One region of the Priestia sp. YIM B13490 genome, then DNA from elsewhere that is predicted to be linked to it. Evidence: riboswitches for the same ligand, from Rfam matches in the RefSeq annotation. Region 1 holds a riboswitch; each other region holds the start of a gene.

Region 1 (4,218 bases):
ATCTCCTACGGTTAACGAAACTGTACCAATAAATACGCCCATAATTATCGAAGTACATACAATAAATAAACTGACTATGTATAAAATAGATGCTTTGTTAAAAAAAATACGTTTAAAAATCAATACGTTCAGCTCCTCTAGGAAACGAGGCGTGATGTTTTATATTACATTAACCATTCATTTTCCTGTCCATAAACCATGCTTCCACCATGCATTAAGTTGGAAACAATCATCTTTTATTTGTTACGAGTGCTAGACTGTTGAACTGTGCAACGTAGAATAGCGTACTAAAGTTCTTGGTAAAAAAACAAGCGAAAGCCTCTACAAGCTATACTTTTTGTGTTTGCTCCGGACTTTTATAGTTGTCTATTAACTGATACAGCTTTTCCATATCTACGGCTTCTCTCACATATGCTGCTGCTTTTGAAAAAGACTCCTCTTTTTGCAGGCGACTGTTGAATGTGTCCGTAATAGGCGGCAATTTTTTATGTTTACGAATTTGATTAAGCAAAGCTCTGCGCAAAGAATCGTTATGAAACACATCATGAACATACGTGCCAATGACATTGTCTTTAACCGTTCCTTCTTTTTCATGCTCTACCACTGCAAAAGCTTTCGTGGTGCTCTTAGAAACCGTCTTTCCCATATGAATTTCGTAGCCTTCAATCGAAACTCTTTCATTTTCTAACTGGACATACCCAGAAACTCTTTCTGTTTTTTTGCTGGTTGTCATAACCGTTTCCACTGGAAGCAAGCCCAGCCCTTTAATGGACTCAATCCGAGATTCTACTGCATCAGGGTCTGTAATTGTCTCCCCTAGCATTTGATATCCTCCGCAGATGCCAATGACGTGAACGTTCGTTGTGTTCAAGACTTGATTAATGGCTAGATCCAGGCCGCTTTCTTGTAAAAACTGAGCATCTTCAATCGTATTTTTGCTTCCTGGCAAAACAATTAAATCAGGCGTACCTAATTGCGACGGCTTGGTTACAAGCCTCACGTGACAGTCTTCTTCTAAGCTTAAAGGATCGATGTCTGTAAAATTTGAGATGCGCGGGTACGAGATGACCGCAATATCAATTTCTTTTAAGGGATTCACAAGCGTTGAGTAATTTCTAAGTGATAACGAATCTTCCGCATCAATTTCCACGTTGTTCATATAAGGAATAACTCCTAGAACCGGAACACCCGTGTATTCTTCAAACCACTTCAACCCTGGTTTTAAAAGTTCTAAATCTCCTCGGAATTTATTAATTAACACTCCGATAACTCTAGACTTGTGTTCATCTGGAAGCAATTGAAGAGTACCCACTAGGCTCGCGAAAACGCCACCTTTATCAATATCTCCTACTAACACAACAGGCGCTTCTGCTATTTTTGCAACGCGCATATTTACGAGTTCTCGATCGTTCAAATTGACTTCGGCAGGACTTCCAGCGCCTTCAATCACAATTCGATCATAATGATTGGCAAGCTCTTTATAAGCTTCCGTGATAACGTTCAAACCTTCATTAAAAAATTCTTGCCGATACTGAAAAGCAAACATATTACGTAGCGGTTTTCCGTGAACAACTATTTGAGATTCATGATCACGAGTAGGTTTAATTAAAATAGGGTTCATATTGGTTGTTGCTTCTACTCCAGCCGCTTCTGCTTGAATTCCTTGCGCTCTGCCAATTTCTTTTCCATCCATTGTAATGTATGAATTAAGCGCCATATTTTGCGATTTAAACGGTGCAGTTTGATAGCCGTCTTCTTTAAAAATACGGCAAAATGCTGTAGCAATCATGCTTTTTCCAGCGTCTGAGTGCGTTCCTTGAATCATAAGCGGTTTTCCTTTTTTCACTTTTCCCACTCCCTACCACATAAAAAAACCTTAACTGTAAAAGTCAAGGTTTGGTCATGCGCTCATTAACACATTGTCTTGACTTATTTCTCCCACCGAAAAATAAGGGGTTTTTAAAAGCAGGTCTCCTGGCTTATGCTTCATTTTACTTCTGCACCCTTCCTAGTTTGACTAGTGGGTCTTTGCAGGTTCATCCACATTTACAGTAGCGGGGGCTGCACCGGATTTACACCGATTTCCCTATTATCCTCCTTAGAGGCACTTTTAAAATTATTTATTCTTTATTGTAACGAATTTTATAACCATTCACAATAACGATTTTCTTCTATTATTATATATTACTGTGTTTATACTTATTTGGGTCTCGTATGCTATAATAACAATTATTTTCCAAACATCTTATGGAATAGCTAGGAAGGTGCTCACAGTTGAAGAAAAAAATCATTTATGTCTTTATCAGCGTGTTTGTTCTTTATATAGCAATCACATCTTTTTGTATGTATCAAACTGCTCACAAGCCTGTTCCACAAAACGCAGATTATGTGCTCATTTTAGGTTCTAAAGTAGATGGTGACCAAATGTCTCCTAGTTTAAAAGAACGAGTAAAGACGGCCTTATCTTATTTACAAGCAAATCAACAAACAAAAGTTATCGTAACGGGCGGAAAAGGATCCGATGAAGAAATTTCTGAAGCAGAGGCAGCCTATCGTTTTCTGCGGAAAGAAGGAATTAAGAAGAATCGAATTATAAAAGAAGATCAGTCAACTTCTACTTTTGAGAATTTTACTTTCACTAAACAGAAAGTTGATATTCAACACAAAAAAGTCGTACTTGTTAGCAGTGATTTTCATTTATTTCGCGCCTCTATTATTGCCAAACGTCAAGGCTTTGACGTTTATCCTTTAGGTGCAAAAACACCAAATTCAATTAAACTTCAAGCCTACTTTCGTGAGTATGCTGCTATTTTAAAAACATGGCTGTTTGATAAATAAATAGAGTAAGTAGCTCTACAAATAAAAAACACGGCATGAATTCATGCCGTGTTTTTTATTAATCATCTGTATCGATAACTGCTTTTGGTAAACCTGTGTATTTCGCCCAGTAGAAAATACCAAGTGAAACAAGGGCAATTAAAATTAAGTCAAGCGGGTTGCTTAGCACACCTTGTCCTCCACCAAATGAACCTAGATAAGAGATAACAAGCATAATAATATAATAAGCAACTAGCCACCAAGCAGATTTAAGCTGCTGTGCAAATTTTACAACGTCAGTTGGTACGTATTTCTTAAACGCTACGTAGATAACAACCATTAGAAGCTGTGATCCTAGCAGCCAAGAAATTGTCGTCCACCCTGACCAATATACGATGTATGAACAGAAAATAAATGAAACAGGAGCAATAACGCTCATGCCTTTTAATTTAAAAGGTTTTTTAAGGTCTTTTGCATTTACTCTGAATGCAGCAGCTGAAATTGGCGCAATCGCATAAGACAGAATAAGTGCCACTGAACATACGTTTACTAGCGCTTCCCAAGAAGGAAATGGCAGTGTCCAGAATACGGACATTCCAAATGATAGCCATAGTGACGCACGTGGAATTCCTGTTTTCTTATCTACTTTTGAGAAACGTTTAAATAATGTTCCATTACGAGACCAAGCATAAACTAAACGAGAAGTTGTATTCATGAAGATGTTCCCGTTACCGCCTGGTGATAAAATAGCATCAAAAATAACAAGCGTTACTAACCAGCCAAGGCCTAAAATAAGTGCAATATCTTTAAATGGTAAAGAGAATTGCTCTTGAATTGTTCCCCATCCTCCTGATAGCATATCAGCCGGGATGTTACCAATGAACAATACTTGCAGTGCTGTGTAAATAATCGCTGAAAGTACAATACAGATAATGAGCGCGATTGGAATATTACGCTGCGGGTTTTTAACTTCACTGGCTACAGAAACAATAGGGTGAAGTCCTAGGTAAGCAAACATAACGCCACCTGTTGAAATGGCTGCTTGGATACCATTAAAACCAAACGGAGCAAAATCGCCAGTTGTAAAGTTAGCTGATTTAAAGTGATAAGCCAACACGACGATAATTGTAAGAGGAACCGCATATTTGAACACAGATATAATGACATTTGACTTAGCAAATGCTTTTACACTTACGTAGTTAATGATAAAAAATAGCGTTAATAACGCGAACTGAAATAACCAGCCGATTGTAGTAGGCGATTCAGAACCATGTTTAGTTAGACCAGGAAGCCAAAACGCAACATACTGACGTACAGCCGTTACCTCGATGGCAATCAAACTTGTGTAAGCAATAATGGTAATGAATGAAATTAAGTAACCCACTAAATGACCATGTGAGT
Region 2 (4,218 bases), on a different contig from region 1:
ATCTTCAGAATCTTCAAGCTGCAGACGTGCTGGTTGTCGGTAAGAATAGAGTAGAATTGCATGTCCAAAATGAAGAGGAACCTATTTTTTTTCATCCAAATTCCGCTATGTTTAGAGTGAAGAGATGGCTGCGAGGAGAACCTGATCCGTTTATTGAAGCTGCTAGTTTGGAAAAAGGAATGAGCGTGCTTGACTGTACACTTGGTCTTGCATCGGATAGTATGATGGCGAGCGCAGCGGTAGGGAAAAGCGGGAAAGTTGTCGGACTAGAAGGCAACCGCTATGTAGCTTATTTAGTCAAACAAGGACTTTTAAATTGGGAAAGTGACGTACAAGAGTTGAACGATGCAATGAAGCGTATAAACGTGGTTCATCAAAATTTCGAATCGTTTTTGGCGTGTTGTGAAGATAATTCTTTTGATGTTGTCTACTTTGATCCTATGTTTCAAGAGCAAATTGATGAATCGAATGGAATTAACGGTATTAAAGCAATAGCACTGTATACTACGCTAACGCCAATGGCTATACAAGAAGCAAAAAGAGTAGCCAAACAAAAGATCGTGCTAAAAGATCATTGGAAAAGCAGTCGTTTTGAAGAACATGGATTTATCGTACAAAAACGAAAAACATCAAAATTTCATTATGGGACAATTGATATACAATAATAAACAAAAAAGTAAAACGAATCCTGATCATTGAAAAGACTTCCAAAACCTTTTAGGAATTAAAAAGTTTTGGAAGTTTTTTTTATGAATTTCATCTAAAGTTCATAAAAGTATGATATATTTTTGAACATAAAAATACTTTTGTGTTTAAGCATCCAGCAAAAAAGGAATATCTTGTATAGGTTTCCGCTCGGTGTGACAACCTCAAACAGAAGAAGGAAGGTGCTAACTAAAAAGTCTTCGAATGCCCGTAGGCAGCATAAATGAATAAGCAAATATAGGTAAAAAATTAATAAGTATGTTACAATACCTAGTGAGTTATAACAATGAATTTTACGATATGAAAAGACCATATGGGAAAAGATGAGAAAGGAAAGATACGAATGCCTAGATGGATAAAAAGAATGCTAGTTGTATTTATTACAGTATTTACATTTGGGCTTGTCACTCCACCAGAATATTTATACGTTGATGATGCAAAAGCGGACAAGCAACATAAAGCAGGGTATGTAAGAGAAACAACTCCTGTCACAGCTGTTATAGAAGATATTCATTTGCCATATGAAGAACCAAAATATGAAGACGTTTCATCATTTGTTACGTATGCAATGGAATCAGCTGAAAAACAGTCAGTGGAAAAATTCGGAACAAAAATTGGACCTGTCATTGAAGATGAATTTCGTCAAGCAGTGTTACCTAAAATTGAAGAAGTGCTGACCGACATTGGCACTGAACGTGAACAGTCAATTCAGAATCTCGAGATAAGCGAGCATCCTGCTGCTGGCTACGGTGAAAAGATTTTCCATGTATATGACCGGGAAACCGGTCAGGACTTAATACGATTTCATGTACGGCGTGAAAATCCTCCAAAAGATGGATACTGGTTTAATTTTCACTATCATGCGGCTGCAGATAATTTTCAGAAGCATTATGATTTAGGGAAAATTTATTGGAACCGAAACATGCCGCCTAAATGGTTTAGCTGATAATAGACACAACATTCTGCGATTTCGAAATGTTAGCTTTTTTAAGCTAGCATTTTTTTACGTCTAAAACCGTTAGGGTCTAAATAAGCTGAAACATTAGCACAACGATAAAAAAATCGTTTATAATGAAGTCAGACTTCTTACCATAGAATAGTGAGAAGGAACGAATAGATGCTGGAGGTAACACAATGAAACAATTTACGGAAGAAAAACAATTTCGCGAACAAATTAAGAACGAAACACTAAGCGTTGGGATTTTTACGACAACGTGGTGTCCTGATTGCAAACGTTTGGATATGTTCATTGATGAAATCGTTGATGAAAATACAGATAAAGCATGGTTTAAAATTGACAAGGATGAGTTTGAAGAACTTTCTGCTGAAAACAATGTAATGGGTATTCCTTCTCTTCTTGTATATAAAAACGGTGAAAAAATTGCACACTTGCACAGTGCAAATGCTAAAACGCCTGAAGCGGTCCGTGAATTTTTAGCAACTCTTTAATCCCTTAAGCTGCGAGAGCATTCTCGCAGCTTTTTTTTGTGAGAATGGCTATTTCCATTTTTCCATGAGTGGGGTATACTAGGACAAGTGAATAATCGTAAAGCAATAAGGTCTCAATTTAAAGATTGAGTGAAAAGGGAAGTCTGGTGAAAAACCAGCGCGGTCCCGCCACTGTAAGCGCTTTGTGCGTAAGTCAGGAGACCTGCCTTATTGTTAGCTGTGAAACCTTCGAGGAAGGGTGAAGCAGGGTAATGAACATACATATCAAGTATAGTGAACGGATTCTTTTCCTGCTTATCTTGACGTTACCTGCTTTGCTTTCAATTGAAAGTAAAGCTTTTTTATTTTGAAGCTGCCGGCGAGCAGTATACATAGTCAAAGCGGAAAAACGGGATAGCGCTGCTTTTTGCATGATCATTTGCTTTTTCTTTAACGTGGAGGTTTCGTATTCACAATGAACAATATATAGGGGGAGTATTTAGATGAAAAAATGGCTTTCGTATTCCATTATTGCACTGTTAGTCATCGTACTTGCTGCATGCGGTGCAGGCAGCCAAAGCAACAGTGATAAAAAAACGAAGCAAGATACGGCACAAACGTCACAAGCTGCATTTCCAGTGAAGGTAAAAGACGCGCGTGATAAAGAAATTACGTTGAAAAAACAGCCTAAGAAAATTGTTTCCTTAATGCCAAGTAATACGGAGATTGTATATGCCCTTGGCCTTGAAAAAGAATTAGTCGGTGTTACAAGCAACGATGATTATCCTAAAAGCGTAAAGAAAAAAGCGCAGGTAGGAGATATGAACGTTAATGCGGAAAAAGTTATTGCTTTAAATCCTGATTTAGTGCTGGCACACGCTTCAAGTATGGGCGTTTCGGATGAAGTATTTAAACAAATTGAAAGTGCGGGTATTCCGGTATTTGTTGTAAAAGATTCAACAACGTTTGATACGGTTTATGATTCTATTACGCAAATCGGTAAATTAACAGGTAAAACAAAAGAAGCTAATCAAACAATTAAAGACATGAAAGAAAAAGTAGCTTCAATTGAGAAAAAAGCAAAAACGATTTCAAAAGAAGATCGTAAAAAAGTATGGATAGAGGTATCAGGAGCTCCTGAGATTTATACAACAGGAAAAGGTACGTTCATGAACGAAATGCTTACTATGATCGGTGCTGATAACGTAGCAGCTAGTGAAAAGGGTTGGGTTAAGTTTTCTGAAGAGCAAGTTGTTAAGTTAAACCCTGACGTTATTATCGCAACGTATGATGCAGACAAAAATGAGATTATGAAGCGTCCCGCTTGGAGCAGCATGACTGCTGTAAAAGAGGGTAACATCGAGAAGGTTGATCAAAACAAAATCAATCGCTTAGGACCTCGTATTGTAGATGGCTTAGAGGACTTAGCAAAAGCAGTATACCCTGAGGTGTACAATAAATAAGAAGAGGGACCATATTCCAGTTCGAATTGAAAAGGGGATTGGTCCCTTTTCACATCTTAAAATTGAAGAAAGGCCTGAGCTTTTAATCATGAAAACCGAGACTTCTTATAAAACATACAGCTCAGGGGTTTTAGGAACAGGCATTACGGAAACGGACACCTTTTACAATCGATTTGTTCACAAAGACTATTATTCAGATACTCCTTCTTTGGAGTATGAGCAATATTTGATGAAAGAAAATGTGCGCCATGAGCAAATCGTAGGGTTGATGACAGCCGTGTGGTTAAAAGAAAGAGCGGTTTACTGTTATGAAGGCTACGGAGTAAGAGTAGCTTCCGTGATAACGGCTGGAATAGGAAACGCAGTAGATATTACAGCTGACGAAGCTGTCCCGTTCTATTCCTCTCCTGGTACAATTAATATGTTTTTTTTCGTGGAAGGTACGCTTACGGATGCAGCGTTTTTACAGCTTTTTATTGCGGCCACAGAAGCTAAAACAAAAACGCTGTCACAGCTGGGTGTCATAGATCCGGCTACAAAGACGATTGCTACGGGAACATCTACGGACAGCATCTCAGTTGCAGCGTCTCAGCAAGGATCATTATATGAATATGCAGGCTCT
Region 3 (4,218 bases), on a different contig from region 1:
AACGCATACACCGCAGCATTTAAGTAGCTGTCCCAGTTTTCTCGTTTTAACGGCAGTCCTTCACGCAGCGCCGGTTCATCTACTTGAATCATTGAAATGCCCTGACTTTCAAGTGCTTCTACTTCTTTTCTAAGAGCAAGCGCAATTTGATTTGCGACGTCGTAGCGCGGGATATCATCACGCACAAACGACCAGTTTAAAATCGTAATCGGACCCGTCAGCATTCCTTTAACCGGCTTATTTGTTAGAGACTGTGCGTAGACCGTTTCTTTGATCGTCATCGCCTGCTCATACGATACATCTCCGTAAATAAGCGGCGGCTTCACGCAGCGAGAACCGTAAGATTGCACCCAGCCAAACTTCGTAAACTGAAAGCCTCCTAATTTCTCACCGAAGTATTCGACCATATCCGTACGCTCAAACTCTCCGTGCACAAGGACATCTAAGCCGATGTTTTCTTGAATTTCAATCCATTTTTTTATTTCCTCGTTAATGTACGCTTCATATGCTTCATCGCTTAACTCGCCTTTACGCCATTTTAGACGCTCTTTTCGCACTTCTTTTGTTTGCGGAAAGCTTCCAATCGTGGTCGTTGGAAGAAGCGGCAGTTGAAACGCTTCTTGCTGAACGCGCTGACGTACGTCAAACGGCGCTTGTCGCTCTGCTTTATAGCTGTGCAGCTGCTTCAGCTCTTTTTGCACATCTTGACAATTTCGAAAAGATGATCCATTTAATGCTTGAATTGCCTGCTTGCTTACGCTTATTTCTTCTTCTATTGCTTCTTTTCCTTGCTGCACCGCTTTTGTTAACAGCGTAATTTCCTTTAGCTTTTCATCTGCAAAAGAGAGCGCATTTTTCAATACTGGATCAATCGTCTCTTCATTTTTCACCGTGACAGGAACATGTAGCAGACTTGATGAAGGCTGAAGAATCAAACGGTCTTTTGATACGGCTTCTTCAATTTCACTGATCGTTAAAAGCTGCTCGTCCAAATTTTCACGCCAAATGTTTCGTCCGTCAATCACTCCTGCTGCCAGCACTTTATCAGTTGGAAAACCATATTTATTAAGGGCAGTGAGATTTTCGCCTCGGTCATGCACAAAGTCTAAACCAATTCCTTCAACAGGAAGAGACACGACTTCTTTATAGTAATCAACGCTGTCAAAATACGTTTGTAAAATGACTTTTACATTCGGTGCTGCTTCCTTCAAAGCTTGATAGACTTCTTTGTAAAGCGCCAGGTCTTCTTTTGATAGCGTTGTAGCTAAAACCGGCTCATCTATTTGTACCCACTCTACTCCTTCTGCTTGCAGCTCCGCTAAGATAGTTGCATAAAGCGGAACAAATTGTTCAACTACTTCTTTAAACTCACTTTTTTTATATCCTTTTGACAGCTTCACAAATGTTACTGGACCTAAAACAACGGGCTTGCCTTCAATATTCAGCTTCTGTTTTGCTTCTTTGTAAAATTGAAGCGGGCGATTTTCTACAAGTGCCGGCGTACATTCCTCAAGCTCTGGTACGATATAGTGATAATTTGTGTTAAACCATTTTGTCATCGTAGAAGCTACCGCACCTTTTGTTCCTCGCGCGATGTCAAAATACGTTTCAAGCGATACCGCTCCCCCATCATAATCAAAGCGCTTTGGCACTAGACCGAACATAGCGGCTGTATCTAACACGTGATCGTATAAGCTAAAATCGCCGACTGGAATCAATTCAATTCCTGCGTCACGCTGTTTTTTTAAATGCCCTAGACGAAGAGATTCAATTTCCTGCAGAAAGATATCTTTCTCTAGTTTTCCTGCCCAAAACTGCTCAAGCGCTTTTTTCCATTCTCGTTTTTCACCAATTCTTGGATAACCTAAGTTTGAACTTTTTACACTGCTCATTTTTTCCACTCCCTGTATATTTTTTTATCGGTAAACTAAAAAATCTCTCTTTTCGAAATGAAAAGAGAGATGATACGCATACTTAACTAAAGTTGAGATAGCCTGTTTTTCTCAACACGTATTCCTCACTCCTCTCTATATCCCGTAGAGCTTAAGTGCATACAACAGGCAGGTCTCCTGACTTAGGTTCATCGCTTCTTATCCCTTCCCATTTCAACATGAAACAGTGGTTAATAAGTTGCTCCCCATTACAGTGGCGGGACCGCGCCGGCTTTTCACCGGTCTTCCCTTTTAAGCTGCGTACATTCGTTACACAGCACCTGATGCATTTTTATAAAATTGTTCATTCAAAACATATTCACATAAAATAAAAAGCCTCTCTATCACGAATAGAGAGGCATAGTATCTATGAAATCCTCTCTTATTTTTCAAAGCTGTACGCTTTGCAGGATGTAGCACCTTTTCAACAAGAATGTTAAATGGTTGCCGGGCTTCACAGGGCCAGTCCCTCCGCCTCTCTCAATAAGAGTTTTAATTGTTTATAATATTTTGAATGTAGAGTCATCTTAACACCTTACATTTATGCTGTCAAAAGAAATTTCAAAAAAATTAGTTTTTAGGAGGCGCTGACGCTAACTTTTGCCTTAACAATTTGTAATCATCTTTTCGGTGCGTTTCGATTAAATCTTTTGCCCCTTGGTGATATCCTGACGAATAAATGTACTCTACCGCTGTTTCGATAAGCTTTCTTTTTTCTTCGGCACACTCCCGGTCCATTAAGGGGAACAGTCTACCTAAAAGGTCATTTAAATCTTCCTTGATAAAACGATCAAGTCCTTCTTGCATCTTTTCGTTTGCCATGATTGCTCCTCCATTTGCTGTGTATGTTCTAAGCCTCTATAAACAGGCATTTCACTGTAAATTTTAAGATAAAGTTAAGTCATTAAACAGTATATCAAGTGAATGTTTTTCTTTAATTACATATGTAATACAAATATATGACAAATATAGAGAATATATCATCATTCATTATCTATTATAACGTTTGACTGAGCCTTCTGCTACAAGGTTTCGTTAAGAGTTATGCACATTTTTCCAAAAGAGGTTGAGACATAACCAAATGAATCCACTCTAAAGGCAAATGGAATACATGAGCTGAATCGCTTGTGACACCGCAGTTGATTTCCGTACAAGACTTCGCTTCCCGCAGGAGTCTTCGTCTTGTCCTCCAATCACCTGCTAGAAAGACCTATACACATGAAACCTACGTTTGCCTTAACAAAAAAACGAACCACTAATCACACATCTTGATCGATGATTCGTTTCACTTCGTCTAAAACCCTTTTGTTCCAGCCTCTTTTTTTGAACCTAGCTTTCTACTTTCTTGTTTTTACAAACAATTTCTTCGAGGTCGTCCAAAATCCTTCCAAAGAAGAGGACCTAAAATGTCGTACCTGCTTACAAAAAATTCCGTAAAATTATAATTATTTAAAATTAAAGGCGGCTCAAAATCAAGGGGAGCGCCGGCGCCTCCTGACAATACAAAATCAGTGCCTCTTCCAAGCGTAAACGACCCGTTTCTGTTTTTTCTAATAAACTGCTCGTCATACGCATGCACGTGGCTGACTAACACTTTTTTCACGCGGTGTTCTTGAATTAAATCAAAAAATTCTTGACTTTGAGGAGTCGTTACAGGAAACCCTTCAAGATTTGACCACCGGCCAATATTTGGCTGCGCATGCATAGCTACAACGGTATTACGAGGAGCATCCTCTAGCTGCTGCTCTAAATAATTCAGCTCTCTATCTGTAAATCCATATATTTTATTCTTGGGACTGATGACATTATTTAATGCGATGCACCGGAAGTTGAAGACAGGAATATCAATGACCCAGTGTACTTTTCCGATAGTGGCTCTGAAGTTTTCGAGATTGCTTTCATCAAGGTACAGTTCATCATGATTCCCTACGCATACAAACATAGGAATGTTCGGGGCGATTTTTTCAACAACCTTAACAAAGTGCTCCAAATACTCTTTTTTCCCTGTATAGACGGTGTCTCCCCCATGAATAATAAACAGCGGGTTCAATTCCACCGCCTTTTTTAACACAAGCTCAAATTCACCGCTCATCGTGAAACAATTATCGTTTGGTCCGTCACCTCTGCTGTCTCCCATAAAAACAAAGTTAAATGGATCTCTCGGATTTAATTGTTTAATTCTTTGCTTTAATAACTTTTCAGAACGTTCATGAAGCGTCAAATTCATCAACTAGTTAATCCCCCTATTAATAAATAAATTTAGTTAAAAGTAAACAAGCTTACTTAT
Region 4 (4,218 bases), on a different contig from region 1:
CGGGAGTAGCTGATGAAAAATGGGGACAAGTGCCAGCTGCATGTGTTGTTGTAAACGAAGACGTTTCAGATGAAGAATTATATTTACACATTCAACAATTTTTAGCAAAGTACAAACTTCCAAAGTACTTCGTTCGAGTAGAGGAGCTGCCGCGAACGGCTTCTAATAAAATCATACGCCGGAAGCTATCATCGTTCATACAGAAAGGGAGCTAATCGATGATTATAAAAAAAGTACATCTTTATAAAATTGACATGAAGCTTCTTTCTCCTTTTTCAACAAGCTATGGTACGGTGCAGGATCGAGAATTGATTTTGCTTGAAGTAGAAGATGAACAAGGATTTACAGGGTGGGGAGAAGTCGTTGCTTTTTCATCTCCTTGGTATACGGAAGAAACGATTCAGACGTGTTTTCATATGTTAGACGATTTTTTAATTCCCTCGCTTCTTCATAAGCAGCTTCAAAAACCAGAGGATGTTCAAAAGCTATTCAAACCTCTAAAGCGAAATAACATGGCTAAAGCAGCTTTGGACTGTGCTGTATGGGATTTGTATGCAAAGCGGCAAAATAAGCCGTTATCTGAAGTAATTGGCGGAGTAAGGTCTGCTGTAGAAGCTGGAGTGGTAGTTGGCTTAAATGACATTTCCGTAATGAAAGAACAAATAAAGACTTACATGAAAGATGGCTATAAGCGCTTTAAAGTGAAAATTAAGCCGGGTGCTGACTATGAGCTACTGAAACAAATTCGAGATGAATTTCCAAGCATTCCTCTTATGGCTGATGCCAATTCAGCTTATACGTTAAGCGATAGTGATTCATTGAAGAAACTAGATGAATTGAATTTAATGATGATCGAACAGCCGTTAAGTTCTGATGATATCCTTGATCATCGATTGTTACAAAAGCAAATAAAGACGCCGATTTGCTTAGATGAAAGTATTGTGAGCTATGAAGATGCACGTCATGCAATCGAACAAGAAAGCTGTAAGATTATCAATGTGAAAATCGGGCGAGTTGGCGGAATGTCCGTAGCAAAGCAAATTCATAATTTATGCGCCCAACATGGTGTAAAACTTTGGGTTGGAGGAATGTTAGAAGCAGGGATTTCACGAGCTCATAACATTGCCCTTGCCACACTGCCTTCTTTCACGATACCAGGTGATATTTCTGCGTCGTCTCGCTATTGGGAAAAAGATATTATTAAGCCCGAAGTAGAGGTAGAAGCCGGAGTAATAAAGGTGAAGGGAAAACCGGGGATAGGATACGATATTGATAAAAAGTTTATCAAAACAATCACAGCATTTGAAAAAGAATACAAATAATTAAAAACCGTTTTTTGATGAAAAACGGTTTTTTTATTGAGGTTGTCAATGTTTAGTAGAAAAATAGGACAAATTTTTTAAAAAGAGCACATTGTTCCATCAAGCGTATCAAAACATGTTATGATGGAATAGTTTGATGAAAAAAGTCGAAGAGTTTTATCGTAAAAAACAAAATTATTTTTGAAAATAGGTTGATAGTTTTCTAAGTTGTCCTATATAATGTGTTTATAACATAACACAATATGTTGTTTTGAAATCCATAATAAAATACTATATTTTGTGTTTTCCAGTGAAAAAGGTGTCTGATAAAAAGACTTAAAAGGGAATTTGGTGAAAATCCAAAGCTGTCCCCGCAACTGTGAATGCTGATGAAATAAGGAAATCCACTGTGAGTAAACATCATGGGAAGGCCTTAAAGTAAAAAGAAGCATAAGTCAGGAGACCTGCCTTTTTTATGTCGTTTTATCTTCTTCGGGAGGTGAGAGGGTAGAGCGAGGATTGAGAAAAGACTTAGTGTCTTCTTCTATCTTCGTTCTATTCGCTCACCGAGGTACGGTGAGCGATTTTTTATTTTGAAGTGAAGAGAGGAGCCATATTTATGGTGAATACATTAAAGCCTACAATTCTACATGAATTAACTGCATATATTGAACGTTTAAAAAAAGAATTTACGCAGCTTGATTTTTCTTTGTATGAGGAAAAGGTTATTCAAACTGTTACAGTAAAGGAAAATATGACGGACGAAAAGGTTGCAAACGTCCTAATTTTGGCAGCCTTAGAGCGTATTTCAATGGAAGAACCCGATTGGACGTACGTAGCGGCAGACGTATACTTAAACGAACTATATCGAAAAGCAGCGGACAACCGAGGTTACGATAAAAAAGAGAAGTACGGTTCGTTTTATCAGCTTATTCAAGAACTAACAAAAATCGGCATTTATAATAAGCAGCTATTAAAAACATATACAGAAGAAGAAATTAATGAAATTGCTTCAGTCATTATTCCTGAACGCGATCGTTTATTTACATACATTGGATTGTTGACATTAGCAGATCGCTATTTAGCGACATCACATGATAAGCGCGTATACGAATTACCGCAAGAACGTTTTCTTATCATTGCTATGACGCTGATGTCTCAAGAAAAGAAAGAAAATCGAACAGCATTAGTAAAAGAAGCGTATTGGGCGCTTTCTAGTCTATATATGACGGTTGCCACACCAACACTTTCAAACGCAGGAAAGAGCTACGGACAGCTATCTAGCTGCTTTATTGATACGATTGATGACAGCTTACGTGGTATTTATGATAGCAATACAGATTTGGCCACGCTTAGTAAAAATGGAGGCGGAATTGGTGTCTACCTCGGTCATATTAGAAGCCGAGGAAGTGATATAAAAGGTTTTAAAGGCGTATCATCAGGAACAATTCCATGGATGAAACAGCTAAATAATACGGCTGTAAGTGTCGATCAGCTAGGTCAACGACAAGGAGCTATTGCCGTATATTTAGACGTATGGCACAAAGACATCTTTTCATTCTTAGACGCGCGTTTGAACAATGGTGACGAACGTCAGCGCACGCATGATTTATTCACTGGCGTATGTTTGCCAGATTTGTTTATGGAAAAAGTAGAGGCACGTGAAGACTGGCACTTATTCGATCCTCACGAAGTTCGTACGCTGATGGGCTACTCGTTAGAAGATTTTTATGATGAAGAAGAAGGCAGCGGTTCGTTCCGCACTCGTTACGCTGAGTGTGTAAATAATGAACAGCTTTCAAGAGAAACAGTACCTGCTATTGAAATCTTCAAGCGCATTATGCTTTCCCAGCTTGAAACCGGAACGCCTTATATGTTTTATCGTGATACGGTTAACCGAGCTAATCAAAACCGCCACGAGGGCATGATCTACTGCAGCAACTTATGTACAGAAATTACGCAAAATCAAAGCACAACGGTCGTAACAGAGGAAATTACAGAAGACGGAAAAATTATTATTACAAAGAATCCGGGCGATTTTGTTGTATGTAATCTTTCTTCTATCAACTTAGCGAGAGCCGTAACTGAAGATGTGCTTGAACGTTTAATTCCAATTCAAGTACGCATGCTTGATAACGTTATTGAGTTAAATGATTTGCCAGTACTTCAAGCAAAACTAACAAACCAAAAGTACCGCGCAGTAGGACTTGGCACATTTGGTTGGAACCATCTGCTTGCCTTAAAGAAAATAGCATGGGAAACAGATGAAGCGGTAGCATATTGCGATGAATTGTACGAGCAAATTGCTTACTTAACCGTACAGGCAAGCATGAACTTAGCTAAAGAAAAAGGTGCATATCCATTATTTAAAGGCTCAGATTTTGAGTCAGGCGCTTATTTTGAAACACGTAAATACACAAGCGAAGCGTGGAGTGAACTGCGTAACGAAGTTCAAAGCAATGGGATAAGAAATGGCTACTTAATGGCTGTAGCACCTAATTCATCAACATCTATTATCGCGGGTTCTACTGCAAGTATTGATCCGATTTTCCGTAAGTTTTATTCAGAGGAAAAGAAAAACTATAAAATCCCGGTGACGGCACCAGATTTATCACCAGCAACAAACTGGTATTATAAGTCCGTTTATTTAATTGATCAGCACTGGAGCATTAAGCAAAACGCCAAGCGCCAGCGCCATATTGATCAATCCATTTCATTCAACTTATATGTGCAAAATGATATCCGAGCAAAAGAGCTGCTGGATCTTCATATGACGGCATGGAAAGAAAAGTTAAAAACGACCTACTACGTACGTTCAACATCAAGTGAAGTCATTGAAGAATGTGAAAGCTGTCATAGTTAAAAGGAGTGAATAATTGATGACAAGCATGTTAAAACGAGAATTAATGAACGAAAC

The links. Region 1 has a riboswitch for cobalamin ahead of ACFX4R_RS22070 (cobyric acid synthase). Riboswitches for the same ligand answer to the same signal wherever they lie in the genome.
Region 2: it holds a riboswitch for cobalamin, as region 1 does, so the genes downstream of both, ACFX4R_RS10755 (ABC transporter substrate-binding protein) here and ACFX4R_RS22070 (cobyric acid synthase) in region 1, are expected to answer to the same signal.
Region 3: it holds a riboswitch for cobalamin, as region 1 does, so the genes downstream of both, metE (5-methyltetrahydropteroyltriglutamate--homocysteine S-methyltransferase) here and ACFX4R_RS22070 (cobyric acid synthase) in region 1, are expected to answer to the same signal.
Region 4: it holds a riboswitch for cobalamin, as region 1 does, so the genes downstream of both, ACFX4R_RS16180 (ribonucleoside-diphosphate reductase subunit alpha) here and ACFX4R_RS22070 (cobyric acid synthase) in region 1, are expected to answer to the same signal.

The regions. Positions count from the first base shown of each region.
Region 1 is NZ_JBHZOT010000008.1:154,862-159,079, forward strand. Features, by position in the region: gene ACFX4R_RS22065 (FecCD family ABC transporter permease) at 1-123, opposite strand, end outside; gene ACFX4R_RS22070 (cobyric acid synthase) at 329-1,855, opposite strand; cobalamin riboswitch at 1,948-2,127, opposite strand; gene ACFX4R_RS22075 (YdcF family protein) at 2,275-2,838, shown strand; gene ACFX4R_RS22080 (APC family permease) at 2,897-4,218, opposite strand, start outside.
Region 2 is NZ_JBHZOT010000003.1:170,867-175,084, forward strand. Features, by position in the region: gene ACFX4R_RS10740 (class I SAM-dependent methyltransferase) at 1-665, shown strand, start outside; gene ACFX4R_RS10745 (YpjP family protein) at 1,049-1,651, shown strand; gene ACFX4R_RS10750 (thioredoxin family protein) at 1,840-2,154, shown strand; cobalamin riboswitch at 2,246-2,378, shown strand; gene ACFX4R_RS10755 (ABC transporter substrate-binding protein) at 2,637-3,596, shown strand; gene ACFX4R_RS10760 (adenosylcobinamide amidohydrolase) at 3,685-4,218, shown strand, end outside.
Region 3 is NZ_JBHZOT010000001.1:506,738-510,955, reverse strand. Features, by position in the region: gene metE (5-methyltetrahydropteroyltriglutamate--homocysteine S-methyltransferase) at 1-1,892, opposite strand, end outside; cobalamin riboswitch at 2,043-2,231, opposite strand; SAM riboswitch class I at 2,311-2,421, opposite strand; gene ACFX4R_RS02795 (hypothetical protein) at 2,502-2,753, opposite strand; gene ACFX4R_RS02790 (metallophosphoesterase family protein) at 3,283-4,158, opposite strand.
Region 4 is NZ_JBHZOT010000004.1:357,767-361,984, reverse strand. Features, by position in the region: gene ACFX4R_RS16190 (o-succinylbenzoate--CoA ligase) at 1-215, shown strand, start outside; gene menC (o-succinylbenzoate synthase) at 219-1,322, shown strand; cobalamin riboswitch at 1,602-1,787, shown strand; gene ACFX4R_RS16180 (ribonucleoside-diphosphate reductase subunit alpha) at 1,921-4,164, shown strand; gene ACFX4R_RS16175 (ribonucleotide-diphosphate reductase subunit beta) at 4,181-4,218, shown strand, end outside.